DNA from 4 places in the Streptomyces sp. NPDC001904 genome. Region 2 is predicted to be linked to each of the others. Evidence: riboswitches for the same ligand, from Rfam matches in the RefSeq annotation. Region 2 holds a riboswitch; each other region holds the start of a gene.
The links. Region 2 has a riboswitch for cyclic di-AMP ahead of ABT127_RS13095 (C40 family peptidase). Riboswitches for the same ligand answer to the same signal wherever they lie in the genome.

Region 1 (7,813 bases), on a different contig from region 2:
GACCGGGTACGAACTCGTCGCCGTCGTCGAGGACAACAGCAGGGCCGCGGGAGTCGGCTCCGCGGTCGCCCTCGCGCTCGGCGACGCCGAAGTCGATGTGCCCGTACGGCGGTTCGGAATCCCCGAGCAGTTCCTCGCGCACGCCAAGCGCGGTGAAGTGCTGGCCGACATCGGTCTGACACCGGTGGAGATCGCCGGGCGGATCAGTACCTCCCTCAGTGTGAAGTCCGGCAAGGAGAACGACGCATGAGCAAGGAGTTCGACCTCCAGACGCTGCTCGCCGAGCGCGGCGCCGAACGGTACGAGCTGCACGCCAAGTACCTCAACCACCAGCTGCCGAAGATGCTGCACACCATCGGCTTCGACAAGGTCTACGAACGGGCCGAGGGCGCCCACTTCTGGGACGCGGACGGCAACGACTACCTGGACATGCTCGCCGGATTCGGTGTCATGGGCCTGGGTCGTCACCACCCCGTCGTCCGCAAGGCGCTGCACGACGTCCTCGACGCCTCCCTCGCCGACCTGACCCGGTTCGACTGCCAGCCGCTGCCGGGACTGCTCGCCGAGAAGCTGCTCACCCACAGCCCCCACCTGGACCGGGTGTTCTTCGGTAACAGCGGTACGGAAGCGGTCGAGACGGCGCTGAAGTTCGCCCGCTTCGCCACCGGGAAGCCGCGGGTGCTCTACTGCGCCCACGCCTTCCACGGTCTGACCACCGGCTCGCTGTCGGTCAACGGCGAGGACGGGTTCCGCGACGGGTTCGCCCCGCTGCTGCCCGACACCGCCGTCCCGCTCGGCGACCTCGACGCCCTGGCGCGGGAGCTGAAGAAGGGCGACGTCGCCGCGCTCATCGTCGAGCCCATCCAGGGCAAGGGCGTGTACGAGGCACCCCCCGGCTATCTGCGCGCCGCGCAGCAACTCCTGCACCAGCACAAGGCGCTGCTCATCGCCGACGAGGTGCAGACGGGCCTCGGCCGCACCGGCGACTTCTACGCGTACCAGCACGAGGACGGCGTCGAGCCGGACCTGGTGTGCGTGGCCAAGGCGCTGTCCGGCGGGTACGTGCCCGTGGGTGCCACGCTCGGCAAGGACTGGATCTTCAAGAAGGTCTACTCGTCCATGGACCGGGTCCTCGTCCACTCGGCCAGCTTCGGCTCCAACGCGCAGGCCATGGCCGCGGGCCTCGCCGTGCTCTCCGTGATGGAGGACGAGGAGACCGTCGCGAACGCCCGGGCCATGGGCGACCTGCTGAGGACCCGGCTCGCCGCGCTCATCGACCGCTACGAGCTGCTGAGCGACGTGCGCGGCCGCGGCCTGATGATCGGGATCGAGTTCGGCCGGCCCAAGTCGCTGAAGCTGCGCAGCCGCTGGACCATGCTGCAGGCCGCGCGCAAGGGCCTGTTCGCGCAGATGGTCGTGGTGCCGCTGCTGCAGAAGCACCGGATCCTCACCCAGGTCTCCGGCGACCATCTCGAAGTCATCAAGCTGATCCCGCCGCTCGTCCTCGACGAGGCGGACGTCGACCGGTTCGTCGAGGCGTTCACCGCCGTCATGGACGACGCGCACGGCGGTGGCGGGCTGATGTGGGACTTCGGGAAGACCCTGGTGAAGCAGGCGGTCGCCATCCGCTGACCGGGGCGAGGTCCGATTGCCTCAGGGGCTTGCCTCTGAGGCAATAAAGTTGCCTCTCGGGCAGGGCTCTGGCTGAATCGACGGTATGAGCCCCGCCCTCCCCGAGGAGGCTCCGGAACCCCCGGAGCTGCCTGCTGTCGCGCCCCAGCTGCGCGCCCTGCGCCGCCGTGCCTCCCTCACCCTGGAGGCCGCGGCCCGCACGGCCGGCCTGTCACCGGCCCACCTCTCCCGGCTGGAGACCGGACAGCGTCAGCCTTCGCTGCCGATGCTGCTCGCACTCGCCCGTACCTACGGTACGACGGTCTCCGAACTGCTCGGCGAGGCCCCCGCCGACCGTGACTCCGTCGTGCGCGCCGGGACCATGGAGCCGACCGAGGCGGGCGGCTGGACCTACGTCCAGGCCGGCGCCCCGGGCCGCGGCATGCAGGCGCTGCGCGTGCACGTCCCGTACGGCGCCCAGGGCGACATCGTGCGCGTCCACCCCGGCGAGGAATGGCTCTACGTCCTCGAAGGGCGGCTGAGGCTGCGCCTGGGGGACACCTCGTACCGGCTCGGACCGGGAGACAGCGCCCACTTCGACTCGCTCACCCCGCACCGCATCGCGGCCGCGGACACCGGCGGGTCCGACCTCCTCTTCGTCCACACCCTGCTGCAGAGCCCGACGACCGCACTGTGCCTGGGAGGCATGTCATGAGCGACGCAGAACGGCCGGGCGGCCGCGACATCGAGGACAAGCTGCCGCGCGGCATCTGGGTGCGGGTCCTGATCTACGTCTTCGTGGGACACGCCTTCGCCGCGTTCGTCTACCTGCTCTTCACGCTGGGCGGGAACCGCTGAGGCGGACCCTCCGGACGGATCAGACGACGAGGCGCTCGCGCAGCCGGTCGCGGGCGGCCGCGTCCAGCTTCAGGCCCTCCGCGAAGTAGCGGTCGGTGGTGCCCCACGTCTGCTCGATGGTCTCGAAGGCCGCGTGCAGGTACTCGGCGCGGGCGTCGAAGAGCGGCGCGAGCAGCTCCATGACCTCGGGGGAGTAGGCGTCGTCCGGGGTGGTGCCGTTGCGGCGGACCTTGTAGCGGCGGTGCTTCTCGTTCGACTTCAGGTAGTCCGCCTCGATGGCGTCCCGCTCGACGCCGACAGCGAGCAGCGTCACGGCGATCGACAGTCCCGCCCGGTCCTTGCCGGCCGCGCAGTGCATGAGGGCGGGCGTGCTGTCGTCGGCCATCGCGTGCAGCACCCGGCTGTGCTCGGCGGTGCGGTCGCCGATGATGCTCCGGTACGAGGTGATCATGCGCTGCGCCCCGCGCCCGTCGGAGAGCAGCGCACGCAGCTGGTCGGTGTCGCCGTCGCGGACCATCTTCCAGAACTCGGCGCCGTCGGCGGGGTCGGACAGCGGCAGGTTCACGTTGCGCACGCCGGGCAGCTCGACGTCGGCGCCCTCCAGCTTCTGGTCCGCCGCGTTGCGGAAGTCGAAGACGGTGTGCAGCCCGAGCGTGGTCAGGAACGCGGCGTCCTCGGCGGTGGCGTGCGCGAGGTGACCGCTGCGGAAGAGCACGCCGGGCCGTACGTGTCCGCCGTCCACGGTCGGAAGGCCGCCCACGTCGCGGAAATTGCGCACTGCGGTCAGTTCGGGCTCGGTGGACGGGGCGTGCTGCGTCACGTGGGGCTCCTCCGCATCGGGCGCGCCGGCGCCGCTCGCCGGTGGGCCTGCGTCTGACGATACGACATCGATTCCCCGGGCAACCATCCGTCTGTTTTGTCCAGTTTCGCGCCAACTATCCGTAAGTGAACGGAGATTGTGGACCTGTGCGTGAGCGGGCTCATAGCGGTGACGGTGCGTGGCGGTTTCCGGGAATGGCGAGCGGCGGAATTCCCGCAGGTATGGCGCTGGTAAAGGCGTGACGGCGACACAGGGTCACACAGGAATCCCTCAAATGATCACTGAGAAACCCCGGAAAGCGAATTCGCTGTTTGTCGCGGCAGGTTCCGCTGCCTTACGGTCACCCATCACACCGGACGGAACGCCTAGTCCTGCCGCCGCCCGGAATTCCCACCACGACCCGTGACGGCAGGAGCGGGGGACCCACAGGCAGTACGCCGCCGAGGGATTTCCCGACGTGGCTCGGGGTGCAGCCGGTCCTCTTCCCGGAATCCGGCCGGACATCTCCAGTCCGAACCCGACAGCTCACCTCGCAGGCGACGGAGAGGAAAAGCGTCATGTCCGCACAGGCGAAGCACCGCCGTCCGAAGACCCGCCGCGCCACCCGCGCCGCCGCCCTCGCCACTGTCGGAGGGGCCGCACTCGCGCTGCCCCTCATCGGTGCCACCGGAGCGCAGGCCGCCGACTCCGGCACCACCACGTACACGGTGAAGTCCGGCGACACCCTGGCGAAGATCGCCGAGAGCCAGCACGTCGACGGCGGCTGGCAGCAGCTCTACAAGGACAACAAGAACGTCATCGGCGCCAACGCGTCCCTGATCACGCCCGGTGTCAAGCTCACCGTCGGCGGCGCGGGCGGTACGGCCACGGCGACCACGGCCAGTGCCACCTCGACCGGCTCCGGTTACGTGAAGCCCGTCGAGGGCTCCGTCGGCACCCAGTACCACTCGTCCGGCGCCATGTGGTCCAGCGGCTACCACACGGGTACCGACTTCATCGTCGGCACCGGCACCCCGGTCAAGGCCGTGTCCAACGGCACCGTCGTCTCGGCGGGCGACGGCGGCGCGTACGGCAACCAGATCGTCATCAAGAACGCCGACGGCTACTGCGCCCAGTACGCGCACCTGTCCTCGCTCGGCGTCTCCGCCGGTCAGACGGTCACGGCGGGCCAGCAGATCGGGCTGTCCGGCGCGACCGGCAACGTCACCGGACCGCACCTGCACTTCGAGATCCGCACGACGGCCAGCTACGGCTCGGACGTCGACCCGGTCGCGTACCTGCGCGGTCACGGCGTCGGCATCTGACCCGTCCGCCCCCCCGTCCGCACCACGCGGCACACGGATCACACCCGGCTCCCAGATATTCCCTGGGGGTCGGGTGTGTTTTGTCACCACTCGTCAACCCCTGGTTACGGTCGCGTAGGTCACACCCGGGGGTGAAAGATGTGTGGTCGTGGCAAACGAATCGAGAGCACTCACGGACGCAGCGAACCAGGCCGACGCGACGGACACGCACGACAGCGGCCTGATCCGCTCGTACGCCGCGGTGGGAGACAGCTTCACCGAGGGCGTCGGGGATCCCGGGCCCGACGGGACCTTCGTCGGCTGGGCCGACCGGCTCGCCGTCCTCCTGGACGACCGGGCCCCCGAGGACACCTTCCAGTACGCGAACCTAGCCGTACGCGGCAAGCTCATCGACCAGATCATCGAGGACCAGATCCCGCGCGCCGTCGAGCTCGCCCCGGACCTGGTGAGCTTCGTCGCGGGCGGCAACGACATCATCCGGCCCGGCACCGACCCGGACGACGTGGCCGAGCGCTTCGAGAAGGCCGTGGTCCGGCTGACCGAGGCCGCGGGCACCGTCCTGGTCGCCACCGGCTTCGACACCCGTGACGTCGCCGTCCTCAAGCATCTGCGCGGCAAGATCGCCACGTACAACATGCACGTGCGGGCCATCGCCGACCGCCACGGCTGCGCGATGCTCGACCTGTGGTCGCTCAAGTCCATCCAGGACCGCAGGGCCTGGGACGAGGACCGGCTGCACCTCGCCGCCGAAGGACACACCCGGGTCGCGCTGCGCGCCGGCCAGGCCCTCGGCATCGAGGTGCCCGCCGACCCCGAGCAGTCCTGGCCGCTGCTGCCGCCGCGCGGCACGTTCGCCGTCCGGCGCGACGACATCCACTGGGCACGGGAGTTCCTGGTGCCGTGGATCGGGCGCCGGCTGCGCGGCGAGTCCTCCGGCGACCGGGCGCAGGCGAAGGGGTTCCTCGACCCGCACGAGATCAAGCTGCAGCTGGAGTCCGCTTCTTAGACGTCCCGGGCGTCCCAAGCGGCCAAGGTGCTTCAGGTGTCCTGAGGGTCCTGGGTCCCCTCGGGCTCGTGTGCTGGAGCGCGGTCAGCTCCTGGACGTCAACTCGGCTCGCTCAAGGCCCAGTTCGCGGGCGAGTGCCTCGTCCACCCACTCCTGGGCGCGGGCCCGGGACACCGCGCCCCCGTACGTCGTCATCTGCACGGCGAGGCCGTCGAGAAGGGCCGTCAGGCGCAGGGCCGTGCCCATCGGGTCGGGGCAGCGGAACTCGCCCGCAGCCACGCCTTCGGCGACGACCTCGGCGAGGGCCGCCTTCCACTGCCGGTCGAGATCGCGCGTGACCTCGCGCAGCGCGGGTTCGCGCAGGGCGGCGGCCCAGCCCTCGATCCACAGCCGCCAGCCCTTGGCCTGGCCGGTGGGCGCGTACCAGCGCACGGCGGCCCGCAGCCGCTTCAGCGCGGTGGTCCGCCGGCCGAGCAGCTTGCGGAGACGGGCCAGGTCGTCCTCGGCGGCGTGGGTGAAGGCGGCCGAGACGAGCTGCTCCTTCGTCGAGAAGTGGTACAGCACCAGCGCGTTGCTCACCCCGAGCGACGAGGCCACGTCGGCGATGCGCACGGCGGCCACTCCGCGCACCTCGATCTGCTCGATGGCGGCCCGCAGCAGTTCCGCCCGCCGCTCCGCCACGCTCAACCGGACTCTGGTCACCGGGCAACCCTAGTTGTTCGAGAGGCCCGGCGGGGCCGCCGTACCCGCGTGAGCACGGCGGCCCGGGGGCGGGGGTCAGCCGGCGGACCGCACCGCCGTGCGGATCACCTCGGCGACCTCCTTCGGCCGGGAGACGGCGATCGCGTGCGAAGCGCCGTCCACCTCGACGACGGTGGCGCCGGCGCGGGTGGCGCCGAACCGCTCGACCTCGGGGTTGATCGCCTCGTCGGCGCCGGCGATCACGGCCCACGACGGCGTGGTCCGCCAGGCCGCCGCGGACGCCTTCTCCTCGAACGCGGCCGCGGCGAGCGGGCGCTGGGCCACCGCGAGAACCGCGGTCGTCTCCACGGGCACGTCGGCGGCGAAGATCGCGGGGAAGGCGTCCTCGGCGATGGTGACCTCGACGGCGGGCTCGCCGTCCGGGGCCGGATACGTCCACTGCTTCAGATTGCTGACCAGCGGCGACGCGGGGAAGCGTCCCTGGAGCTCGCCCAGGCTCTCGCCCTCTTCGAGCACGTACGCGGCGACGTAGACCAGGCCGACGACGTTCTCCGCGGCACCGGCGACCGTGATCAGGGCGCCGCCGTAGGAGTGGCCGACGAGCACGACGGGGCCGTCGATCCGGGCCACGAGCGAGGCGATGTACGCGGCGTCGGCGGCGAGACCGCGCAGCGGGTTGGGCGGGGCGATCACCGGGATGCCGTCACTCTGCAGCTCGGCGATGACACCGGACCAGCTCGCGGCGTCGGCGAAGGCGCCGTGGACCAGGACGACGGTCGGGGTGGGGTGGGGCATGAGGGGTCCTTCGGGGAGGCCGTGGGTGTCAGGCGGTGTGCAGGGCGGAGCGCAGGGTGCTGATCGCCAGCGCGATCGCGGCCTCGGCGGCGTGCGTCCCGCGCAGCGCGTTGAGCATCACGAAGTCGTGGATGATGCCCTGGAAGCGGACGGCGGTGACCGGGACGCCCGCCTCGCGCAGCTTGTTCGCGTACGCCTCGCCCTCGTCGCGCAGCACGTCGGCCTCGCCGGTGATGACCAGGGCCTTCGGGAGACCGGTCAGCTGCTCGGTGGTGGCGCGCAGCGGCGACGCGGTGATCTGGGCGCGCTCGGCCTCGTCGGTCGTGTACTGGTCCCAGAACCACTGCATGCCGTCGCGGCGCAGGAAGTAGCCGGTGGCGAACTGCTCGTAGGAGCCGGTGTCGAAGGCCGCGTCGGTCACCGGGTAGAAGAGGACCTGCTGGAGCAGCGGGACGCCGCCGCGCTGCTTGGCCATGAGCGTGAGGGCGGCGGTCATGTTGCCGCCCACCGAGTCACCGGCGACGGCCAGCCGGTCCCCGTCGAGGTCCTTGGACGCGCCCTGGTCCACGATCCAGCGGGCGACGGCGAAGTTCTGCTCGATGGCGACCGGGTAGCGGGCCTCGGGCGAGAGGTCGTACTCGGGGAAGACGACGGCCGCGCCCGCGCCGACGGCGAGTTCGCGCACCAGCCGGTCGTGGGTGTGGGCGTTGCCGAAGA
Region 2 (7,813 bases):
ATGGCGCAGCTGATGCACCTCGAACACACGGCGCCGGAGCAGGACATCGCGCTGTACATCAACTCCCCCGGCGGCTCGTTCAGTGCCATGACGGCGATCTACGACACGATGCGGTACGTCAGTTGCGAGGTGGCGACGACCTGTCTGGGGCAGGCCGCGTCCGTCGCCGCGGTGCTCCTGGCCGCCGGTGCGCCGGGCAAGCGGATGATGCTTCCCGGGTCGCGGGTGGTGCTCGATCAGCCCGCGCTGCCCGAGCCGGCCCAGGGGCAGCCCACCGACCTGGAGATCCAGGCCCGTGAAATGGCGCGTACGCGGGCACGGTTGGAGAAACTGCTCGCGCACCACTCGGGCCGGCCGACGGAGCGGATCAGCGCGGACATCGAGCGGGACACCGTCCTCACGGCCCACCAGGCCCTGGACTACGGCCTGGTCGACCACGTGCTGCAGAGCCGCAAGACCACGCACGGCGCACCCGGCGCGAGGTGAGGCGGCCGTGTATCCGCCCGAACTGCCGCCGCTGCCCGCGCTGACCCGCGCCGAGTGCGAGCTGGTGGACGGCTATCTGGCCGTCGTCGATCTGCTGGCGCGGATCAACCCGGCGCGCGGCGACGACACCTACCGGGGCCTGCGGGCGGCCCAGGCGCTCGTCGCCCGGGCGGTGGCGCTCCGGGACGCCCTGGCCCTGATGCACCAGCGGGGCGAGAGCCGGGTGCACGCGGAGACCCTGGCGCGGGCGCTGCGCGTCCTGGACGGCGAGAGACGAACGAAGGCAGTCACCTTGCCGCCAGAAAACGCCACCTGACAGTCAGTTGGAGTCGCCGGACGCCCCTCGGCGGCCACGTCGTCCGCGGCCGCGGCGAAACGGGCCAGATGGGGTACCGCCGGATGGCGTAGATATGAGTAGACGCTGGAGACCGCAAGAGTTGCGCGACGGCGGTAGGCCGACACCGGAATTTCCGGTTCCGTGCCTGGTGCGGGCATGGTCGAGCATGGCCGCCGGGCCCCGAAAGCCGCACTGTCCACCTGAACGGGTCAAGCGTGAGGAGCCTCACTTACCGCCGGTTCAGCTCGGTTTTCACCGCAGAGGTGGGTCAAGATCCCTCCGACGACAAGCCCCCGCCGCCGCGGCGGGGCGGTCCGTGCGGACGCCGAGTCCTGCCGCCGCCCGGATGTCAGGTCGACAGGAGTGGATCGGCAGGAGTGGAGGACCCAGGCACGACGGGCCGCCGCAGCAACCGCTGCGAGCAGTCCTTGGGGTGAAGCCGCGTCCAGCGGCCGGGCATCTTCGCCAGCCCGAACCCGACAGGTCATCCTTCGCAGGCGGCTGACGAAGGGTTGCGCATGTCCGCGCTCAATCGTGTCCCCTCGCTGCTGACCCGGGCCGGCACCGCCTCGGCCCTGACCCTCGCCGTCGCGAGCGCCGGGCTGCTGGTCCCCGGCGCCGCGCCCGAGGCGTCGGCGGCCGTGGCCTCGTCCAAGGCTCTCCAGGTCGCGGCCTCGAAGAAGGGGGCGCCGTACAAGTGGGGCGCCACCGGCCCGCACCGGTTCGACTGCTCGGGGCTCACGCTGTACTCGTTCAAGCGAGCGGGCAAGAAGCTGCCCCGCACCGCCGCGCAGCAGTACAACAAGACCCGCCATGTGTCCGGGTCCCAGCGCAAGCGGGGCGACCTGGTGTTCTTCCACTCCGGCCGGAGCGTCTACCACGTCGGCATCTACGCCGGTAAGGGACGCATCTGGCACTCCCCGAAGACCGGGGACGTGGTGCGCCTGCAGAAGATCTGGACCAAGAGCGTCTGGTACGGCCGAGTGCGCTGACGCTCGCCCTCGGCCAGGATGTGGTGACGGGCCGGGCGCCAGGCCCGCCACCATGCCTCGATCGGCCGGAAGGGGTACGCGCACCGCATGGACGAACGGAACGAGACGCCGCTGCAGCGGGCCGACCGGAACTTCGGCGAGCTGCTGCAGGAGCTCCGGGTCACCCAGACCGGCGTGCAGTTCCTGTTCGCCTTTCTGCTCACCCTCGCGTTCACGCAGCGCTTTCCCACGCTCGACTCGGTGCAGCGCGCCACCTATGTGACGACGCTGCTCCTCGCGGTCGTCGCGGCCGCACTGCTGATGGCGCCCGCCGCGGTGCACCGGGTGCTGTTCCAGTTGGGGGCGAAGACCCGGATCGTCCGGGTCTCGTCACGGCTCGCCGCGTGCGGCATGGCCGCCCTCTCCCTCGCGCTCACGGGTTCGGTGCTGCTGGTGGTCGATGTGACGGTCGGCCGGGGCGGCGGCATCGCCGCGGGCGCAGGAACGTTCCTGGTGTGCGCGGGCCTGTGGGGCGTGCTGCCCGGGGTGCTCCGCCGCTCGCTGGCCGGGCGGCCCGCGGGCGAGGAGGGGTCCGGCTGACCGGCGCTCAGCCGATCGGGGCCGGGTGGGGGTCTCCGCCGGCCAGGGCGCTTCTCCAGGGCAGCGCGATCCACACCGTCTTGCCGCCCTCGGGGGTCGGGCAGACCGAGAGTCTGCCGCCGCACTCCGCCGTCAGACAGCGGATGATGACCATGCCCCGTCCGTTGTCCTGCTGCACCGCGGCGGGCAGCCGCTTGGGATAGCGGGGGTGGCTGTCGGTCACGCCGATCCGCAGCCGCTCGTCCCGCTCCAGTTCCAGCTCGACGGTGAAGGTGGGCGACAGGCCGCGGGTGTGCTGCACCGCGTTCGTCGCGAGTTCGGAAACGATCAGCCGGACCGTGTCGGCCGTGTCACCGTCTCCCGGCATGCCCCACTCCGTCAGCACGTTGCTCACGTACCTCCGGGCCGTGGAGACCGACGCGGGATCGCTCGGCAGTGTGACGGATGCTTCCTGGTGGTCTGCCATGGCGAAGTCGTCCCTTTCCTGCCGGGGCCGCTCGACCGCCCGCCGCGGATGCATCACTTCACCGGCCCCGGCTACTGCTTCGCGCCAGCGTGCCACTTGGATGCGCTTCCAGGGTGGCGATCCCCCAAGATATGCATATATCTGTCGCCCGAAGCGGTGAACTCTGCGACGGTAGACCGTATTTGGGCGAGCGCACGCCGGTTCCTCTACCGTCTGCTCAGGAGCCGTCCCCGCACGGGCCGGGAGGGAGAGCGGCCGCGCGGCCCGAAGGGCAGAGGAGTCAGCATGAAGTACGGTCCCGTGGTACGTCGCCGCAAACTGGGTGCCGAACTGCGCGCGCTGCGCGTGGGCGCCGGGCTCACCAGTGGTGAGGCCGCGCGACTCGTCGGATGGCACCAGTCCAAGGTGAGCCGGATCGAGACAGGACGCAGCGGCGTGAAGGCGTCGGACGTACTCCGTCTGCTCGACGCCTTCGACGCGAAGGACCCCCAACTACGTCAGCTCGTGGTGGCGTTGGCGGGGGCGGAGGATGTCGGCGGGCACCACTGGTGGCACGCGTACCGCGGTCTGCTGCCGCCCGCGTACCGCGACTTCATCAGCCTGGAGTCACAGGCATGCCGGATCTGGACGCTGGAGAACACCGTCGTGCCGGGGCTGCTGCAGACGCCGGAGTACGCCTACGCGGTGACGCGATCCGTTCTCGGCGGCATGTCCGAGGGGCACATCGAGGCACTGGTGGAAGTGCGTCTCGCGCGACAGGAGGTGCTGCGTTCGCAGACGCCCCTTCAGTTGACGGCCATCCTCGACGAGGCGGTACTCCGTCGCGAAGTGGGCGGAAAAGACATTCTGCAAAGGCAATTGGCACATTTGGCCGAGGTGGCCAGGCTGCCGCATGTCCGGATTCAGGTGCTTCCCTTCTCAGCAGGTGGGCACCTCGGTATCACCGGGCCTTTCGTTGTGTTCTCATTTCCGAACACAACTGATCTGGATGTGGTTGTTCTCGACCATTTGACGAGTAGTCTCTACCTCGAGCGGAAAGAAGACCTCAAGGCGTACACGGACGCCTTTGAAGCTCTTGAAGGACACGCTCTTTCGCCCGAGGACTCGCTCGAGTTCATCGCACAGATCGCCGGATAGCCGGGTGTGCGGGGCCGCCGACGCTCCGTCACGCTCCGGCACTGCGTCAGGGAGGCACCATGAATGCACTGCCTCGGTACGTTTCCGACAGCATGTCGCTGAACGGCGCGCGGTGGCGGCGCAGCAGCTACAGCACAGGCGCCAACAACTGCGTCGAGACGGCCCCCTTGCCTTCGGGGTCCACGGCCGGCCTCTTGGCCGTCCGCGACTCCAAGGACACGGCGGGACCCGCCGTGCTGTTCGCGCCTTCCGCCTGGGAAGGGTTCCTCAGCTCCCTGCGCTGACCGCGCCCCGGGGAGCCGTTCGACTGATCACCCGCACCGCCTCGGCGAGTTGCTCGTCGGTGAGGTCGGCGCGGGCGGTCAGCCGCAACCGTGAGACACCGTCCGGCACCGAGGGCGGACGGAAACAGCCCACCGCCAGTCCCGCCGCCCGGCAGGCCGCGGCCCAGCGCACCGCCTCGTCGGGCGAGGGTGCGCGCACCGAGACCACCGCCGCCTCCGGGCGAACGGCCGACAGGCCCTCATCGGTGAGGAGTTGATGCAGCGTCGCCGCGACCTCGCGGGCCCGTGTCGCCCGCCGGGGTTCGCGGCGCAGCAGTCGCAGTGCCGCGAGCGCGGCACCGGCGGCGGCCGGCGCGAGGCCGGTGTCGAAGATGAACGTACGCGCCGCATTGACGAGGTGCTCGATGACCGGTGCCGGTCCGAGGACCGCGCCGCCCTGGCTGCCGAACGACTTCGAGAGGGTCACGGTGGCGACGGTCCCGGGGTCGCCCGCGAGACCCGCCGCGTACGGGGCGCCGCGCCCGCCCGCCCCGAGGACACCGAGCCCGTGCGCGTCGTCGACGATCAGACCGGCCCCGAACTCCTGTGCCACGGAACTCAGTTCGGTGAGCGGCGCGCGGTCCCCGTCCACCGAGAAGACGGTGTCGCTGACCACCAGAGCCGGGCCGTCGTGCGTGCCGAGTGCCGCGCGGACGGCCTCGGGATCGGCGTGCGGTACGACGCGGGTGGTGGCGCGGGCCAGTCGGCAGCCGTCGATCAGGGAGGCGTGATTGGCCGCGTCGGAGACGATCAGCGAGCCCTGCGGGGCGAGCGCCGTGACGGCCGCGAGGTTCGCCGCGTAGCCGGACGACAGCACGAGCGCGGCCTCGAAGCCGCAGAACCCGGCCAGTTCCCGCTCCAGTTCCGCGTGGAGTTCGGTGGTGCCGGTGACGAGCCGCGAACCGGTCGCGCCGCCGCCCCAGCGGCGCGCCGCCTCGACCGCCCCCGCGACGGTCTCGGGGTGCCGGGCGAGGCCGAGATAGTCGTTGCTCGCCAGATCGAGCAGCGGGGAGTCGGCGGGACGCGGGCGCAGGGTGCGGACGAGTCCGGCGGCCTCGCGGGCGCGGCGCTGCTCGCCGAGCCAGCCGAAGGCCGGGGCGAGGGCGGGGGCAGGGGTGCTGTGCGCTGGAGCCATGACTCCCTCTGTTTGTAGGTAATGCACAGACCCTAGCCGCCGCGCCACCGGCCCAGGATGTGGCAATACCCACACGTCGAGCACCGTCCTTTGTACGAACTCTCCTTTCGCCGGGACACTTCTTTGAGCCAGGATCAGGGCTCATGGACCTGCTGAACACGCTGGTGGACAAGGGGCTTCGGCGCGAGACGCCGAGCCGTGAAGAAGCGCTCGCCGTCCTGGCGACGCGGGACGACGAACTGCTCGACGTGGTGGCCGCGGCCGGCAAGGTGCGCCGCCAGTGGTTCGGGCGCCGGGTGAAGCTGAACTACCTGGTGAACCTCAAGTCGGGCCTGTGCCCCGAGGATTGCTCGTACTGCTCCCAACGGCTCGGCTCGAAGGCGGAGATCCTCAAGTACACCTGGCTCAAGCCGGACGAGGCGTCGCAGGCGGCCGCCGCGGGTGTCGCGGGCGGCGCCAAGCGGGTGTGCCTGGTGGCGAGCGGGCGCGGCCCCACGGACAAGGACGTGGACCGGGTCGCGGCGACCATCGACGCGATCAAGGCGGAGAACGAGGGCGTCGAGGTGTGCGCCTGCCTCGGGCTGCTCTCCGACGGACAGGCGGAGCGGCTGCGCGGCGCGGGCGCCGACGCCTACAACCACAACCTGAACACGTCCGAGGCGACGTACGGCGACATCACCACGACGCACACGTACGCCGACCGGGTCGACACGGTGCAGAAGGCGCACGCGGCGGGTCTGTCCGCGTGTTCCGGGCTCATCGCCGGCATGGGAGAGAGCGACGAGGACCTGGTCGACGTCGTGTTCGGGCTGCGCGAGCTGGACCCGGACTCGGTCCCGGTGAACTTCCTGATCCCCTTCGAGGGGACGCCGCTGGCCAAGGAGTGGAACCTCACGCCGCAGCGCTGTCTGCGGATCCTGGCCATGGTCCGCTTCGTCTGCCCGGACGTGGAGGTGCGGATCGCGGGCGGCCGCGAGGTGCATCTGCGCACGATGCAGCCGCTGGCCCTGCACATCGCCAACTCCATCTTCCTGGGCGACTACCTGACCAGTGAGGGCCAGGCGGGCAGGGCGGACCTGGAGATGATCGCGGACGCCGGGTTCGAGGTGGAGGGCACCGACCAGGTGACGCTGCCGGAGCACCGCGCGGGCGGCTGCGGCTCGGTCTGCGGGCCCGAGGAGGCCGAGGCCGCCGGGACGCCCGAGGTGTCGGAGGCGCGGACCGACCTGGTCGCCGTACGCCGCCGGGGCGCCGGGACGGATCTCGCGCCCAATGCCTGATCCGCGCATCGAGGAACTGCTCCGGCTCGACCGGGATCACGTCTGGCATCCGTACGGCCCCATGCCCGGTCGGCAGCAGCCCCTGGTCGTCGAGTCGGCGGCCGGGGTGCGGCTGCGGGTCGCCGGGCACGGCGAGCTGGTCGACGGGATGTCGTCGTGGTGGTCGGCGATCCACGGCTACAACCACCCGGTCCTCAACGAGGCGGCGCGCGGGCAGTTGGACCGGATGAGCCACGTGATGTTCGGCGGGCTCACCCACGAACCGGCGGTCCGGCTCGCGCAGCGGCTCGTCGAGATCTCGCCGGCCGGTCTCGAGCACGTGTTCCTCGCCGACTCGGGGTCCGTGTCGGTCGAGGTCGCGCTGAAGATGTGCCTGCAGTACTGGCGCTCGCTCGGGCGGCCGGAGAAGCGCCGGATGCTGACCTGGCGGGGCGGCTACCACGGCGACACCTGGCAGCCGATGTCCGTGTGCGACCCCGAGGGCGGGATGCACGGCCTGTGGTCCGGTGTGCTGCCGGAGCAGGTGTTCGCGGACGCTCCGCCGAGCGCGTACGAGGAGTCGTACGCGGAGCATCTGCGGCGCACCGTGGAACGGCACGCGCACGAGTTGGCCGCCGTGATCGTGGAGCCGGTGGTGCAGGGCGCCGGCGGGATGCGCTTCCACTCCCCCGCGTATCTGCGGGTGCTGCGGGAGGCGTGCGACGCGCACGACGTGCTGCTGGTGTTCGACGAGATCGCTACGGGCTTCGGGCGCACGGGCGCGCTGTTCGCGGCGGAGCACGCCGCGCTCACCCCCGATGTGATGTGTGTGGGCAAGGCGCTGACCGGCGGATATCTGACGCTGGCCGCGACGCTGTGCACGGCACGGGTGGCTCAGGGCATCTCGCGCGGCGAGGTGCCGGTGCTGGCGCACGGGCCGACCTTCATGGGCAATCCACTGGCCGCCGCCGTGGCGTGCGCCTCGATCGATCTGCTGCTCGGGCAGGACTGGCTCGGCGAGGTGAAGCGGATCGAGGCCGGGCTGCGTGAGGGGCTGTCGGCGGCGTGGGACGTACCGGGAGTCCGGGACGTGCGGGTG
Region 3 (7,813 bases), on a different contig from region 2:
CAACAATCTGACCAGCCAGGACGCCCAGGTCGACTGCTTCCGCAACGCCGCCGCCCATCTCGCCCCCGGCGGCACCTTCGTCATCGAGGTGGGGGTGCCGGAGCTGCGGCTGCTGCCGTACGGGCAGGAGGCCGTGCCGTTCCAGGCCGGCGACGCCCGGTGGGCGTTCGACCGGTACGACGTGGCCACCCAGGCCATGAGCTCGAACTACTTCACCGTGGACCCCGAGACCGGACAGGGCACGCTCCGGTCCATCCCCTTCAGATACGTGTGGCCGTCCGAACTCGACCTCATGGCACGGATCGCCGGGCTGCGGCTGCGCGAGCGGTGGGAGGGATGGACCCGTGAGCCGTTCACGAGCGAGAGCCGCAAGCACGTGTCCGTGTGGGAGAAGGCCGCCGACTGAGCCGGGACCGGCCTCACGCCACCCGGGCGGCTCCCGCGAAGGGCATCTGGTCGATCGGCGCGATCCGCACCGGGGCGCTCGGGTTCGGGGCGTGGATCATCTCGCCGTTGCCGATGTAGAGGCCGACATGGCTGATGCCGGAGTAGAAGAAGACGAGGTCGCCGGGTTGCAGCTGGGACCGTGACACGCGCTGCCCCGCGTTGATCTGCGCGTAGGTGGTCCGCGGGATGGAGACGCCCGCAGCGCGGTACGCGGCCTGGGTCAGGCCGGAGCAGTCGAAGGCGTTCGGACCGGTCGCGCCCCAGACGTAGGGGCTGCCGAGGGCCTGCCGTGCGTACGCGATGGCCGCCGCCGCGCGGGAGCCGGGCGCGGCGTCGGCCGTCGGATCGGTCCGGCCGGCGCCCGACCGTGAGGCGCGGTCGGCGCCGGACGCGGGATCCTGGGCGGCGGCGCGCTCGGCCGGGGAGAGCCGGTCCAGCAGGTCGCGGGCCTCGCCCAGCTTGTGCGTGACGGTCTTCTTCTGCCGGGCCAGTTCCTTCTGCTTCGTGCGCAGTTCGGAGATCTGGCCGTCGGCCTGGCTGCGCAACTGCTCGACGTCGCGCAGCCGGGCGCGCACCCGGCTGATCGTCGCCGCCTGCCGGGTGCCGACCCGGTCGGTCAGGGACGCCTCGTCGAGATAGCGCTCGGGGGAGGAGGAGAGCAGCAGTTGCAGGGACGGGTCGATGCCGCCGGTGCGGTACTGGGCGGCCGCCGTCGAGCCGAGACGCTGCCGCTCGGAGTTCAGGGCGGCCTCGCGCCGGGCCGCCTCGTCCTGGAGCGACCGCACCTTCTTGCGGGCCCGGTCGGCGTCCTCCTGCGCGCCGTTGTACTGGTCGGTGGCGACCTCCGCCTCCCGGTAGAGCCGGTCGACCTTCGCCCTGACCTGGGCGGGGCTGAGGCCCGGCTCCGCGTGCGCCGTGCCGCCGTCGAAGGCGGTGGCGCCCGCCGCGGAGGCGAGAGCGAGAGTGGCCGCGGTGCGGGCCGTCTGGCCGCTGAGCGAGCGCTGCCTGGGCTTGCGATGCGCCGGCACGAAGCGCCACGTCCTTCCGGGGTCGTACGCCCGCCGTCGTCATACGCCCGGCGACGGCCCGCACAGGGGGAACGGGCCGCCGCCGGACTCTCCTCGGCGGTGGTGTCCGACTGCCGCCCCTGGCCCGGGCGGCGGTGGGGAGCCGGTCACCTGAGCAAGGACGCTAAACCTCGGCGTAACGGGTTGGTGATGGATTGTTCGGAACTGCTCCCTTTGTTGCCGAGCGCGTCAGAGGGTGACAGGTCGGTGACCTGGAGTGCTCGTGGGGGATCGGTGACGAGGCGTCCCATCCGTCCCGTTAGGCTCCGCAACCATGGACGTACTCATCCATCTCTTCGTCGGCCTGCACATCATCGGCATCGCCTCGCTGCTCGGCGGCTTCCTCACGCAGATGTCCGCGATGGGCAAGGGCACGGCCCGCTTCAACAAGGCGATGCTGCACGGCGCCCTGACCATGCTGGTGACCGGTGTCGCGCTGGTCGGCCTCAATCAGGCGGACGACAACACCGTCAACAACATCAAGATCGGCGTGAAGCTGGCGATCCTGATCGTGATCCTCGGCATCGTCTACGTGAAGCGGGACGACGAGGTCGCGGAGAAGGGCCTGTTCGCGACGGTCGGCGCGCTCACCGTCGCGAACATCTTCATCGCGGTCCTGTGGACCTGACGCGTCAGGCCGGGCGCACCACGCTGTGGATCGACGAGGTGCCGTCGTAGTAGATGGACTCCTCGCGCACGTACGCGCCCGGCTTCGGGGCGTGGATCATCATCCCGTCGCCGAGGTAGAGGCCGACGTGGCTGATGTCGTCGTAGAAGAAGACCAGGTCACCGGGTTGGATGTCGGAGAGCGAGACCGTCGTGCCGACCTCCACCTGGTCCCAGGTGGTGCGCGGCAGGGTGATGCCGGCGGCCTTCCACGCGGCCTGGGTCAGCCCCGAGCAGTCGTAGGAGCCGGGGCCCGTGGCGCCCCACACGTACGGCTTGCCCTCCTGGGCCTTGGCGAAGGCGAGCGCCTGGGCGGCCTTGGCGGCGTAGCCGGACGAGGAGCCCGACGAACCCGGGGAGCCTGACTCCGAGCCCGTCGAACCGGAGCCCGCCGCGTCCTCCTGGGCCGCCTTCTCCGCGGCCTCCTTGCGCCTGGCCTCCTCCGCCTCCTTCTGCTGCCGTGCCAGCTCGGCGGCCTTCTCGCGGGCCGCCTCCTCCTTGGCCTTCGCGATCCGCGCGAGCCGCGCCTTCTCCTCGGCGGTCAGCTCGGACAGCAGCCGGCGCGCGTCCGCCAGCTTCGTCTGCACGGCCTGCTTGGAGCTCTGCAGGTCGTCCTGGGAGCCGGCGAGCTGCCGCAGGTTCTCCTGGGCCTCGGTGCGCTTCTTCGCGGTCCTGCGCTGCTCGTCCTGGAAGTCGTCGACGGCCTTCTTCTGCTCGTTCGTCATGCGGCTGAGCAACTGGTCCTGCGCGAAGTAGTCCTCGGGATCGTCGGCGAGGAACATCGTCGCGGTGTTGCTCATCCCGCCCGAGCGGTACTGCTCGGCGGCGAACCGGCCCAGCTCCTGGCGGGCCTTGTTCATCTTCTCGGTGCGCTGCGCGATGTCGTCGAGGAGCCGGTCGACCTGCCGCTTCTTGCCGGCGGTCTGCTCCTTGGCCGCGTTGTACTTCTGCGTGGCGACCTCGGCCTGGCGGTACAGGGCGTCGACCTTCTTCTGGACCTCTTCCAGGCTCGGCCGGTCCGGCTGCGCGGGCGCGGCCTGCGCGGTCTGCGAGAGCAGGGCGACAGAGGTTAGGGCGGCGGTCGTGATGCCGATCGCGGGGGTCGTGCGAAGACCGCCGGCGAGTCGGGAGCGGTTGCGCGGCTTGCGGTGCGACGCCAAGGCTGGCGACTCCTTCCGTCATCCGCCTACCGGGTTAGCTGTCGGGTTCGGGCCTACGGAAGGTTGCCCTACGGTCCGCCGCCCTGTGCTGCCGGGACGTCGAGCCGATTCACCCCAAGGTCGGTGGGTCCCCGGCTCCCTGCCTCACGGCGTACGGAACTCGGCGGGGGCTGCCCGCTCGCCGCGACGACCGCGGACGGGGGGACGGGCTGCCCGCGCAGCACCGTAGCCAACTCGTGTTGCTGCTGTGAAGGTTGATGTTCGATATGCCCGATACATTTTCGTGACCTTGGTGCGGACGGAGGACCGTAGGGGTGCCGGAGACCCCGTTCTTGATCGTTTTATCCGGCTGTGTGCCGGTGTGACGGCACGCGGTGCGGCCGCGTGATCTGCGTCATGGTCCACGGCGCGCGGAACGCGCCGCGCCCGGTCCCCGCCGGGCGGCGGAAGCCCGGAATCGCAAAGGCGGCGGCGGTGTGTCAGTGGGGCGGCCTAGACTCGTACGGCGATGAGCAGCCTCTTTGACGACAGTTTCCTGGCCAGCCTCCAGAGCGGCGCGGAGCAGCCCCCGCCGCCGCCCGAGGACCCCGCGGACGACGGCGCGCCGGAGCCGATTCCGGACGATCTGTTCGGCGGGAAGTTCGACGTGCCCCCGGCCAGGGACGCGTACTACCGGGACGGCGCCCCGCGCCCGGCGGTCGACCCGGAATCCCTCCTGGAGGGGTTGAACGAGAATCAGCGCGCGGCCGTCGTCCACGGCGGCTCGCCCCTGCTCATCGTCGCGGGCGCCGGATCCGGCAAGACCCGCGTCCTGACGCACCGCATCGCGTACCTGCTCGCCGAGCGCGGTGCCCACCCGGGCCAGATCCTCGCGATCACGTTCACGAACAAGGCCGCGGGCGAGATGAAGGAGCGCGTCGAGGCCCTGGTCGGCCCGCGGGCGAACGCGATGTGGGTGTCGACCTTCCACAGCGCGTGCGTGCGCATCCTGCGCCGCGAGAGCAAGAAGCTGGGCTTCACGTCCTCCTTCTCGATCTACGACGCGGCCGACAGCAAGCGCCTCATGGCCCTGGTCTGCCGGGACCTGGACCTGGACCCGAAGAAGTTCCCGCCGAAGTCCTTCAGCGCCAAGATCAGCAACCTGAAGAACGAGCTGATCGACGAGGAGGACTTCGCCGCCACCGCGGCCGACGGCTTCGAGAAGACCCTCGCCCAGGCCTACGCGATGTACCAGTCCCGCCTCCGCGAGGCGAACGCGCTGGACTTCGACGACCTGATCATGACGACGGTCAACCTCCTGCGCGCGTTCCCGGACGTCGCGGAGCACTACCACCGCCGCTTCCGCCACGTCATGGTCGACGAGTACCAGGACACCAACCACGCGCAGTACGCGCTGGTGAAGGAGCTGGTGGGCCCGGCGGACGGCGAGGGCGCCGACCCGGCCGAGCTGTGCGTCGTCGGCGACGCCGACCAGTCGATCTACGCCTTCCGCGGCGCCACGATCCGCAACATCCTCGACTTCGAGGAGGACTATCCGAACGCGACGACGATCATGCTGGAGCAGAACTACCGCTCCACGCAGACGATCCTCTCGGCGGCCAACGCGGTCATCGAGCGCAACGAGTCCCGTCGCCCGAAGAACCTGTGGACGAACGCGGGGGCGGGCGCCCAGATCACCGGCTACGTCGCGGACACCGAGCACGACGAGGCCCAGTTCATCGCCGACGAGATCGACCGCCTCACGGACGCGGGCGACGCCCAGGCCGGCGACGTCGCCGTCTTCTACCGGACGAACGCGCAGTCCCGTGTCTTCGAAGAGGTCTTCATCCGCGTCGGCCTGCCGTACAAGGTCGTCGGCGGTGTCCGCTTCTACGAGCGCAAGGAGGTCAGGGACGTCCTGGCCTATCTGCGGGTGCTCTCCAATCCGGAGGACTCGGTCCCGCTGCGCCGGATCCTGAACGTGCCGAAGCGCGGCATCGGCGACCGCGCCGAGGCGATGATCGACGCGCTGTCGCAGCGCGAGAAGATCTCGTTCCCGCAGGCGCTGCGCCGCGTCGACGAGGCGTACGGCATGGCGGCCCGCTCGACGAACGCGGTGAAGCGGTTCAACACGCTCATGGAGGACCTGCGCACGATCGTCGAGTCGGGCGCGGGCCCGGCGACGGTCCTGGAAGCGGTCCTGGAGCGCACCGGATACCTCGCCGAACTCCAGGCCTCCACCGACCCGCAGGACGAGACCCGCATCGAGAACCTCCAGGAACTCGCCGCCGTGGCGCTGGAGTTCGAGCAGGAGCAGGCACAGGCGTCCTCGGACGGTGAAGGTACCGAGGGTGCCGAGGCCCCGGCCTCCGGCGGGACGCTCTCCGACTTCCTGGAGCGGGTCGCCCTCGTCGCGGACTCCGACCAGATCCCCGACGAGGACGAGGACGGCAGCGGCGTCATCACCCTGATGACCCTGCACACCGCCAAGGGCCTGGAGTTCCCGGTCGTCTTCCTGACGGGCCTGGAGGACGGCGTCTTCCCGCACATGCGCTCGCTCGGCCAGGCCAAGGAGCTGGAGGAGGAGCGCCGGCTCGCCTACGTGGGCATCACGCGCGCCCGGGAGCGGCTGTATCTGACCCGTGCCTCGATGCGCAGCGCCTGGGGCCAGCCCTCGTACAACCCGCCGTCCCGGTTCCTGGAGGAGATCCCGGCCGCGCACCTGGACTGGAAGCGCACCGGCCCCTCGACCCCGGCGGCCTCGACGAAGAGCATGGGCGGCGGCATCGCGGCCTCGCTGTCCTCGTCGCGCTCGCGCTCGTCGACCCCGGCGTTCGCCACGCGCCGGGCGAACGAGAAGCCGGTGGTGTCCCTGGCGGTCGGCGACCGCGTCACGCACGACCAGTTCGGCCTGGGCACGGTGGTCGGGGTCAACGGCTCGGGGTCGAACGCGGAGGCGACGATCGACTTCGGCGACCCGAAGCCGAAGCGGCTGCTGCTGCGGTACGCGCCGGTCGAGAAGCTGTAGCGGGCGCCGGACCCCGCGGGGTTACGTCGGGTCCAGGCCGTGGCTGCGCAGCCACGGCAGCGGGTCGATCGCCGAGCCGCCGCCGGGCCGTACCTCGAAGTGCAGGTGCGGTCCGGTCGAGTTCCCGGAGTTGCCCGACCGCGCGATGACGTCCCCGGCCTTGACCGGGCCGCTCATCACGGTGTGCGCGGAGAGGTGGCAGTACCAGGTCTCGGTGCCGTCCTTGGCGGTCACTATCGCCATGTTCCCGTACGCGCTGTTCCACTGCGTCCGCACGGTGCCGTCCGTCGCGGCCATCACCGGGGTCCCGTAGCTCACGGGGAAGTCGATGCCGGAGTGCACGGACATCCAGTTGATGCCGGCCTGTCCGTAGTAGGCGCTCAGCCCGTGCTGCTTCACCGGCAGCGCGAACTTCGGGCGCGCCGCCTCCTTGCGCGCGGCCTCTTCGGCGGCCTTCTTGCGGTCCGCCTCCTGCTTGGCCTTCAGGTCGATGCGTTCCTGGGTGCGGCTCGCCCGGTCGGCGAAGTCACCGGCGTCCTGGGAGAGATCGGCGAGCTGGGTGTCCAGCTTGTTGTTGGCCGCGGACGGCTTCACCGCGGTCGCGTCGGACGCCGTCATCGCCTGCGTCCCGGTGTCGTCACCGCTTCCGCCGACCCCGACCGAGGCCGCCGCGATCCCGGCGATGCCGACCACGCACACCGACGGTACGGCGACGGTCAGCAGCGCGGAGCGCCGGGCGGGGGTCCGCCGCCTGGACCGGCCGCGGGCCGCTGCGCGTGAGCTGAACTCCCGCTCCTCGGCAGGGTGTTCGGGCTGCTCGGGATGTTCGGCGACCGGTTCGGCGGCGTCGTGCTCGTCCGGCGCCTGATGCGGCGCCGGTTCGTGCACGGCCTCCATCCGGCCGGTGTCCGTGACGGGGCTGTCCGCGGAGTTCCACTGCGTGGCGTCGTACGCGCCCGTGTCGTACGCCGTCGCACCGAAGACCGGCGACTCGAAGGTCTGCGTGTCGTAGGTCTGCGCGGCGAGGTGCTGGGGGTCGAGGACCGGCGCCTGGAAGGCCTGGGTCTCGAAGCTCTGGGCCTCGAAACTCTGGGTCTCGAAGGCCTGGGTCCCGAAGGTCTGGGTCTCGAAACTCTGGGTCTCGAAGGTCTGGGTCCCGAAGGTCTGCGTGCCGTCGTACGGCGTCGTGTCCCACTGCCCGGTGTGCTGCCCGGCCGTGCCGGACTGGGCCGGGATGCCCGGGGCCTGCTCGTACCCGGGGGCGGGCCAGGCACCGGTCGTGTCGTAGCCGCCGGTGTCGTACGAGGACGCGTACGGGTCGGTGTACTGCTGCTGGTGGCCGGGGTCGGCGTACCAGTGACCGGTGTCGTAGGAACCCGTGTCGTAGCCGGGCCCGGTGGCGGTCGCCGTGGCCACGTGCGGGTGGGAACCCGTGTCGTAGGAGCCGTCGCCCGGCAGGTCACCGA
Region 4 (7,813 bases), on a different contig from region 2:
GCCGCGGCGGCGTCCGGGCGGCACTCGGTGTACCGCATGGCGGCCGGGCGGTCGTCATTGCCCAGCGAGCCGAAGTTGCCGTGCCCGTCCACCAGCGGGACGCGCATGGAGAACGGCTGGGCCAGACGCACCAGCGCGTCGTAGATCGACGCGTCGCCATGAGGGTGCAACTTACCCATGACCTCGCCGACCACGCGGGCGCACTTCACATAGCCGCGCTCGGGGCGCAGCCCCATCTCGTTCATCTGGTAGACGATGCGGCGGTGGACGGGCTTCATCCCGTCGCGCGCGTCGGGCAGGGCGCGGGAGTAGATGACCGAGTACGCGTACTCCAGGTAGGAGCCCTGCATTTCGTCGACCACGTCGATGTCGAGGATCCTCTCCTCGAAGGCAGCGTCGTCATCGGGTCGCGGGGTCTTCGTGCTGCGGCGGGCCATCGCTGCTGCGGCTCCTTCACCAACATGAACGGGTACATGAAACGGGAACTGTCGCGGACCATTGTGGACCGCGCCACTGACAACGCTGCTCGCGACCCGTCCGTACCGCGCGGTACGGGGCGCTTCCGGGGGCCGTGTGCTCGCTTACGGCGTAGCCCGGGCGGGAACTTCGCCAGGGGTCAGCACGCTTGCATACAGTGGCAGGACTGGCAGCACTTCTGCACTTTCCGCGATCGAAGGGACGTACATGCCCATGGGTCACACGGCCACCGCCGAGGCCGGTTCCGGCGGCCTGACAGCGACCGAGCACCGGCTGGCCAACGGCCTGCGCGTGGTGCTCTCCGAGGATCACCTGACCCCGGTCGCGGCGGTCTGCCTCTGGTACGACGTCGGCTCGCGCCACGAGGTCAAGGGCCGTACCGGTCTGGCTCACCTTTTCGAGCACCTGATGTTCCAGGGCTCGAAGCAGGTGTCGGGCAACGGCCACTTCGAGCTGGTCCAGGGCGCGGGCGGTTCGCTCAACGGTACGACGAGCTTCGAGCGCACGAACTACTTCGAGACCATGCCCGCCCACCAGCTGGAGCTCGCGCTCTGGCTGGAGGCCGACCGCATGGGCTCGCTCCTGACGGCCCTCGACGACGAGTCGATGGAGAACCAGCGCGACGTCGTCAAGAACGAGCGCCGGCAGCGCTACGACAACGTCCCGTACGGCACCGCCTTCGAGAAGCTGACCGCCCTCATGTACCCCGAGGGCCACCCGTACCACCACACGCCCATCGGTTCCATGGCCGACCTGGACGCCGCCACGCTGGAGGACGCGCGGAGCTTCTTCCGCACGTACTACGCGCCGAACAACGCGGTGCTCTCCGTGGTGGGCGACATCGACCCCGAGCAGACGCTCGCGTGGGTCGAGAAGTACTTCGGTTCCATTCCCGCCCACGACGGCAAGCCCGCCCCGCGCGACGGCGGCCTGCCGGACGTCATCGGCGAGCAGCTGCGCGAGGTCGTCGAGGAGGAGGTGCCGGCCCGCGCCCTGATGGCCGCCTACCGGCTCCCCGCGGACGGCACGCGCGCGTCCGACGCCGCCGACCTCGCCCTGACCGTGCTCGGCGGCGGCGAGTCCTCGCGGCTGTACAACCGCCTCGTGCGACGGGACCGCACCGCGGTCGCCGCCGGCTTCGGCCTGCTGCGGCTCGCCGGCGCGCCCTCCCTCGGCTGGCTGGACGTGAAGACGTCCGGCGACGTCGAGGTGCCCGTCATCGAGGCGGCCGTCGACGAGGAGCTGGCCCGGTTCGCCGAGGAGGGGCCGAGCCCCGAGGAAATGGAGCGCGCGCAGGCCCAGTTGGAGCGCGAGTGGCTGGACCGGCTCGGCACCGTCGCGGGCCGCGCCGACGAACTGTGCCGCTACGCGGTCCTGTTCGGTGACCCGCAGCTCGCCCTCACCGCCGTGCAGCGTGTCCTCGACGTGACCGCCGAGGAGGTCCGGGAGATCGCCGAGGCCCGCCTGCGCCCCGACAACCGCGCGGTCCTGGTGTACGAGCCCACGGGCCCCGCCGAGGCCGACGACGAGACCGCAGCGAACGACGAGGAGGCGGGCCAGTGACCGAGCAGCTCGCGAGCATGGACTTCCACCCTCAGCCGCAGCCCGGTGCGGCCAAGCCCTGGGCGTTCCCCGCCCCGCAGCGCGGCGCGCTCGACAACGGCCTCACCGTCCTGCACTGCCACCGCCCCGGCCAGCAGGTCGTCGCCGTGGAGGTCAATCTGGAGGCGCCCCTGGAGGCCGAGCCCCAGGGCCTCGACGGCGTCGCCACGATCATGGCGCGCGCCTTCAACGAGGGCACCGACAAGCACTCCGCCGAGGAGTTCGCGGCCGAACTGGAGCGCGCCGGCGCCACCATGGACGCGCACGCCGACCACCCCGGCGTCCGGGTCTCCCTCGAAGTGCCGGTCTCCCGGCTCCCCAAGGGCCTCGCCCTCCTCGCCGATGCCCTGCGGGCGCCCGCCTTCGCCGACAGCGAGATCGAGCGCCTGGTGGCCAACCGGCTCGACGAGATCCCGCACGAGAGCGCCAGCCCGGCCCGCCGCGCCGCCAAGGAGCTCTCCAAGCAGCTCTTCCCGGCCGACGCGCGCATGTCGCGCCCGCGCCAGGGCACCGAGGAGACCGTCGCCGCCATCGACGCGTCGGCGGTCCGCGCCTTCTACGAGAAGCACGTACGCCCCGCCACCGCCACCGCCGTGGTGGTGGGCGACCTCACCGGCGTCGATCTCGACGGCCTGCTCGCCGACACGCTCGGCGCCTGGACCGGGAACACCGCGGAGGCGCGCCCCGTGCCGCCCGTCACGGCCGACGACACCGGCCGCGTCGTCATCGTGGACCGTCCGGGCGCCGTGCAGACCCAGCTGCTGATCGGCCGCATCGGACCCGACAAGCACGACCGGGTGTGGGCCGCGCAGATCCTCGGCACGTACTGCCTGGGCGGCACGCTCACCTCGCGCCTCGACCGGGTCCTGCGCGAGGAGAAGGGCTACACCTACGGGGTGCGGTCCTTCGCGCAGGTGCTGCGCTCCGCGCCGGACGGGACGGGCGCCGCGATGCTCGCCATCAGCGGTTCCGTGGACACCCCGAACACCGGCCCCGCGCTGGACGACCTGTGGAAGGTGCTGCGCACGCTGGCCGCGGAGGGCCTCACGGACGCCGAGCGGGACACGGCCGTGCAGAACCTGGTGGGGGTGGCCCCGCTCAAGTTCGAGACCGCGGCGAACGTCGCGGGCACCCTCGCCGACCAGGTCGAGCAGCACCTGCCCGACGACTACCAGGCCCGTCTGTACCGTCAACTCGCCGAGACGGGCACCGTGGAGGCCACGGCGGCGGTCGTGAGCGCCTTCCCGGCGGACCGTCTGGTGACGGTCCTCGTGGGCGACGCCGCGCAGATCGAGGAGCCGGTCAGGGCGCTCGGCATCGGCGAAGTGACCGTGGTCACCGGCTGATCGGCACACCGCGCCGCACCGCATCGGAGCCCCGGCGACCCGTGAGGTCGCCGGGGCTCCGGCGTGTCCGTGATGTCCCTCACGTGAGCAAACGCGATCACCTCGCTTCGTATATGTCCGAAATGGTGTGGAGGTTGCGTGTCTGCCCTGTGGCATGCGCGACAAAAGCCGGGATCCGTTTGTTGATTAAAAGATGTCCCGCTTAGCGTCGGTCCGGCTGTCCGCCGCACCAGTGCCGCGCCCGCGTCACCGGACAGTCATCGCCGAGTCCCCCAAGGCGCGAGCCGGGGGAGCCGGGGACCCACCGAAGTCCCTGGGGTGAATCGGGCTCCTCCCGCAAGGGGGTTGCCCGTAGGAGACCTTCCTGCTCCGAACCCGTCAGCTAACCCGGTAGGCGAGAGGGAAGGAAAGGATCAGCCTCTCCATGGCGTTCACCCGTGCCACCGGGAAGCACCGTCGTCCGAGCCGCATCACGCGTACCACCGCACAGGTCGCGAGTGTCGCCGCGCTCACCACGACCGGTGTCGTCGGCGGCCTCGCCGCCCCCGCGCTCGCCGCGGACACCGCGGCCCCGGAGCAGAACAACCTGACGCAGGCCGTCTCCATCGGCGACTCCCTCGCCGACCAGATCGACGCCCAGGCCGCCGCCCAGAAGAAGGCCGCCGACGCGGCCGCCGCGAAGAAGAAGGCGGAGGCCGAGGCCAAGAAGCGGGCCGAGGAGGCCAAGCGCAAGGCCGAGGAGAAGGCCAAGAAGGAGCGCGAGGCCAAGGAGCGCGCCGCCCGGGAGGCCGAGCGCAAGCGCCTCAACTCCTTCGTGGCGCCCGTCTCCGGCTCGTACGTCTCCACCGCGTACAAGGCCAGCAGCGGTCTGTGGTCCTCCGGCAGCCACACGGGCATCGACTTCCACGCCGCCACCGGCACCGCGGTGCACGCCGTGGGCTCCGGCACCGTCGTCGAGGCCGGCTGGGGCGGCGCGTACGGCAACAACATCGTCATCAAGATGAACGACGGTACGTACACCCAGTACGGTCACCTGTCGTCCATCGGCGTCTCCGTCGGCCAGTCGGTCACCCCCGGCCAGCAGATAGCCCTCTCGGGCGCCACCGGCAACGTCACGGGCCCGCACCTCCACTTCGAGGCCCGCACCGGTCCCGACTACGGCTCGGACATCGACCCCGTCGCGTACCTGCGCTCGCACGGCGTGAACGTCTGACGCGCCCACGCCCGACCCACCTCCGAAAGCCCCGGCTCGCCGAGCCGGGGCTTTCGCGTCGCCTGTCCCGAGCAGACCTCCGGTGTCCAAAAAATATCCCTGGATTCCGGCCTGCCGTCGGAAATTCAAGCGCGGTGGAATAGAGTCGTCGGTCAAGCGCGCTGACCGGAGGTCAATCGCGTTTGTACGGGCGTCAATCGACCGCGTTTCGCGGGGATTAAGGCGGAGGTCGGGTCATGCGCATTCCCGCGCACTCGGTATGCACGGCGATCCGCGACGACATCGTCGCGGGTGTCTACGAGCGCGGCGGCAGGCTCACCGAGGAACTGCTCGCGCGGCGCTACGGCGTCTCGCGCGTTCCGGTCCGTGAGGCGCTGCGCACCCTGGAGGCGGAGGGGTTCGTCGTCACGCGGCGGCACGCGGGCGCGTGCGTCGCCGAACCCACCGAGCAGGAGGCCGCCGATCTCCTGGAGATCCGTATGCTGCTCGAACCGCTGGGCGCGGCCCGTGCGGCCCAGCGCCGCACCGAGGCCCACCTCAAAGTGCTGCGCGGCCTGGTCAGGCTCGGGCAGGAGCGCTCCAGGCGGGGGCAGAACGAGGATCTGCGCTCCCTGGGCGGCTGGTTCCACGAGACGCTCGCCCAGGCCTCCGGAAGCCCCGGTCTGATCACCCTGCTGACCCAGCTGCGGTACAAGATCGCCTGGATGTACGCGGTCGAGACCCCGCCCCGGCCGGCCGACTCCTGGTCCGAGCACGGGGCCATCGTCGACGCCGTGGCCCGCGGCGACGCCGAGCGGGCCCGCGCCCTGACGGCCCAGCACACCGAGCGGGCGACGGCGGCCCACCGGCTGCGCGTCCCGCGCGCGGGTGAGCGTGTGAGGACTTCGCAACATCCCGTAAACACGGCGGGGCTCCAGCATTAACAGGGGAGCCGTATACAAAGAAGTGCACTATTCGCGGAATGGGTCGCGCCCTGTTTTCCGCTGCCTATGCCCGTGCCGCATTCAGTGCGGCGGCTTCCCCCTGCGCATATCCCTGTGTTTTATTCTGCAGGCTTTTTCGCGCACTTCTTTCATGCGTCAATTTCAGTGAGTGCGGGAAGAGCGTCCAGGGCCGTCGTGGCACAGAACGACGGAGCCGCGCGCTCCGAAGAGAAACGCGCGGCTCCGTCGAAGGGTGCCGTGGGTCAGACGGTCTCGGGAAGCTCGTCGAGGCCCTCGGCGACCAGCTTGGCCAGCCGGTCGAGCGCGGCGTCCGCCCCCTCGGCGTCGGAGGCCAGGACGATCTCCTCGCCGCCCTGGGCGCCCAGGCCCAGCACCGCGAGCATCGAGGCGGCGTTGACGGGGTTGCCGTCGGCCTTGGCGATCGTCACGGGGACGCCGGCCGCCGTGGCCGCGCGGACGAAGATGGAGGCGGGACGGGCGTGGAGGCCCTCGGCCCAGCCGACGTTGACGCGGCGCTCAGCCATGTGATGCTGCCCTTCAGGTGTCTCACAGTTGTCTAGACCATTCTCACACACCGTGACCCGTGCTCGCCGCGGACCCACGTCCCGTACGCGCACGGCCCTTCGGCCTCCTTCAGCCTGCCTCCCACGCGCGCGGGCCGCGACCCGTGCGACGGCGACACGCATCCCTCCGCCGGCCGGCGGTCGGCCCTACCCTTGCGGCATGGAGACCCCGTCGGACCGGCACGCCTACCCCGCCCACTGGGAGGCCGACGTGGTGCTGCGCGACGGCGGCACCGCCCGGATCAGGCCCATCACCACCGCGGACGCCGAGCGGCTGACCAGCTTCTACGAGCAGGTCTCGGACGAGTCGAAGTACTACCGCTTCTTCGCGCCCTACCCGCGGCTGTCCGCCAAGGACGTGCACCGCTTCACCCATCACGACTACGTCGACCGGGTCGGCCTCGCGGTCACGGTGGGCGGCGAGTTCATCGCGACGGTCCGCTACGACCGGATCGACGCACGGGGGATGCCCGCCTCCGCCCCGGCCGACGAGGCCGAGGTCGCCTTCCTGGTGCAGGACGCCCACCAGGGGCGCGGTGTCGCCTCCGCCCTCCTCGAACACATCGCGGCCGTCGCGCGCGAGCGCGGCATCCGCCGGTTCGCCGCCGAGGTGCTGCCCGCCAACACCAAGATGATCAAGGTGTTCCGGGATGCCGGATACACGCAGAAGCGCAGCTTCGAGGACGGCGTCGTCCGCCTGGAGTTCGACATCGAGCCCACCGAGGCGTCCCTCGCCGTGCAGCACGCGCGCGAGCAGCGCGCGGAGGCCCGCTCCGTGCAGCGCCTCCTCGCGCCCGGCTCCGTCGCCGTGATCGGCGTGGGACGCACGGCCGGAGGAGTGGGCCACAGCGTTCTCGGCAACCTGAAGGCGGCCGGATTCACCGGCCGCCTCTACGCCGTCAACAAGGCGTTCCCCGCCGACCTCACGGAAGTCGACGGAGTGCCCGCCCACCGTTCGGTCGGGGACATCGACCCGGCCCAGCCCGTGGACCTGGCCGTCGTCGCGGTGCCCGCGCCGGACGTCCCCGAGGTCGTCGCCGAATGCGGCGCGCGCGGCGTACAGGGCCTGGTCGTCGTGTCCGCCGGATACGCCGAGAGCGGCGCCGAGGGCCGGGAGCGCCAGCGCGAACTCGTCCGCCAGGCACGCACCTACGGCATGCGCATCATCGGGCCGAACGCCTTCGGGGTCGTCAACACCTCGCCCGACGTACGGCTCAACGCCTCGCTCGCCCCCGAGATGCCCCGCGCCGGACGCATCGGCCTGTTCGCCCAGTCCGGCGCCATCGGCATCGCCCTGCTGTCCCGGCTGCACCGCAGGGGCGGCGGCGTCACGGGGGTCACCGGCGTCTCCACGTTCGTCTCGGCGGGCAACCGCGCCGACGTCTCCGGCAACGACGTCCTGCAGTACTGGTACGACGACGCCGACACCGACGTCGCCCTGATGTACCTCGAATCGATCGGCAACCCGCGCAAGTTCACCCGCCTCGCACGCCGTACCGCGGCCGCCAAGCCCCTGGTGGTCGTCCAGGGAGCCCGGCACAGCGGCATCGCGCCGACCGGGCACGCCGTCCGTGCCACGCGCCTGCCCTACGCCACCGTCTCCGCCCTGCTGCGCCAGGCGGGTGTCATCCGCGTCGACACGATCACCGAACTCGTCGACGCCGGACT

Region 1: another riboswitch for cyclic di-AMP. It lies ahead of ABT127_RS11245 (peptidoglycan DD-metalloendopeptidase family protein); the one in region 2 lies ahead of ABT127_RS13095 (C40 family peptidase).
Region 3: another riboswitch for cyclic di-AMP. It lies ahead of ABT127_RS22450 (C40 family peptidase); the one in region 2 lies ahead of ABT127_RS13095 (C40 family peptidase).
Region 4: another riboswitch for cyclic di-AMP. It lies ahead of ABT127_RS28310 (M23 family metallopeptidase); the one in region 2 lies ahead of ABT127_RS13095 (C40 family peptidase).

The regions. Positions count from the first base shown of each region.
Region 1 covers NZ_JBEOYI010000005.1:409,783-417,595, reverse strand. The annotation lists gene dxs (1-deoxy-D-xylulose-5-phosphate synthase) at 1-250, shown strand, start outside; gene ABT127_RS11265 (aspartate aminotransferase family protein) at 247-1,632, shown strand; gene ABT127_RS11260 (helix-turn-helix domain-containing protein) at 1,718-2,326, shown strand; gene ABT127_RS11255 (DUF6126 family protein) at 2,323-2,469, shown strand; gene ABT127_RS11250 (tyrosine-protein phosphatase) at 2,489-3,289, opposite strand; cyclic di-AMP (ydaO/yuaA leader) riboswitch at 3,671-3,843, shown strand; gene ABT127_RS11245 (peptidoglycan DD-metalloendopeptidase family protein) at 3,847-4,593, shown strand; gene ABT127_RS11240 (SGNH/GDSL hydrolase family protein) at 4,814-5,599, shown strand; gene ABT127_RS11235 (TetR/AcrR family transcriptional regulator) at 5,684-6,301, opposite strand; gene ABT127_RS11230 (alpha/beta fold hydrolase) at 6,377-7,096, opposite strand; gene ABT127_RS11225 (alpha/beta hydrolase) at 7,125-7,813, opposite strand, start outside.
Region 2 covers NZ_JBEOYI010000006.1:360,382-368,194, forward strand. The annotation lists gene ABT127_RS13085 (ATP-dependent Clp protease proteolytic subunit) at 1-486, shown strand, start outside; gene ABT127_RS13090 (hypothetical protein) at 494-802, shown strand; cyclic di-AMP (ydaO/yuaA leader) riboswitch at 1,215-1,338, shown strand; gene ABT127_RS13095 (C40 family peptidase) at 1,342-1,815, shown strand; gene ABT127_RS13100 (DUF6328 family protein) at 1,903-2,394, shown strand; gene ABT127_RS13105 (ATP-binding protein) at 2,402-2,860, opposite strand; gene ABT127_RS13110 (helix-turn-helix domain-containing protein) at 3,146-3,997, shown strand; gene ABT127_RS13115 (DUF397 domain-containing protein) at 4,057-4,281, shown strand; gene ABT127_RS13120 (8-amino-7-oxononanoate synthase) at 4,265-5,455, opposite strand; gene bioB (biotin synthase BioB) at 5,599-6,735, shown strand; gene ABT127_RS13130 (adenosylmethionine--8-amino-7-oxononanoate transaminase) at 6,728-7,813, shown strand, end outside.
Region 3 covers NZ_JBEOYI010000014.1:29,433-37,245, reverse strand. The annotation lists gene ABT127_RS22465 (class I SAM-dependent methyltransferase) at 1-406, shown strand, start outside; gene ABT127_RS22460 (C40 family peptidase) at 420-1,475, opposite strand; gene ABT127_RS22455 (hypothetical protein) at 1,789-2,142, shown strand; gene ABT127_RS22450 (C40 family peptidase) at 2,147-3,340, opposite strand; cyclic di-AMP (ydaO/yuaA leader) riboswitch at 3,349-3,516, opposite strand; gene pcrA (DNA helicase PcrA) at 3,849-6,347, shown strand; gene ABT127_RS22440 (M23 family metallopeptidase) at 6,369-7,813, opposite strand, start outside.
Region 4 covers NZ_JBEOYI010000021.1:26,326-34,138, reverse strand. The annotation lists gene ABT127_RS28325 (DNA gyrase/topoisomerase IV subunit A) at 1-437, opposite strand, end outside; gene ABT127_RS28320 (M16 family metallopeptidase) at 691-2,040, shown strand; gene ABT127_RS28315 (M16 family metallopeptidase) at 2,058-3,425, shown strand; cyclic di-AMP (ydaO/yuaA leader) riboswitch at 3,677-3,837, shown strand; gene ABT127_RS28310 (M23 family metallopeptidase) at 3,850-4,638, shown strand; gene ABT127_RS28305 (GntR family transcriptional regulator) at 4,875-5,561, shown strand; gene ABT127_RS28300 (HPr family phosphocarrier protein) at 5,825-6,106, opposite strand; gene ABT127_RS28295 (bifunctional acetate--CoA ligase family protein/GNAT family N-acetyltransferase) at 6,306-7,813, shown strand, end outside.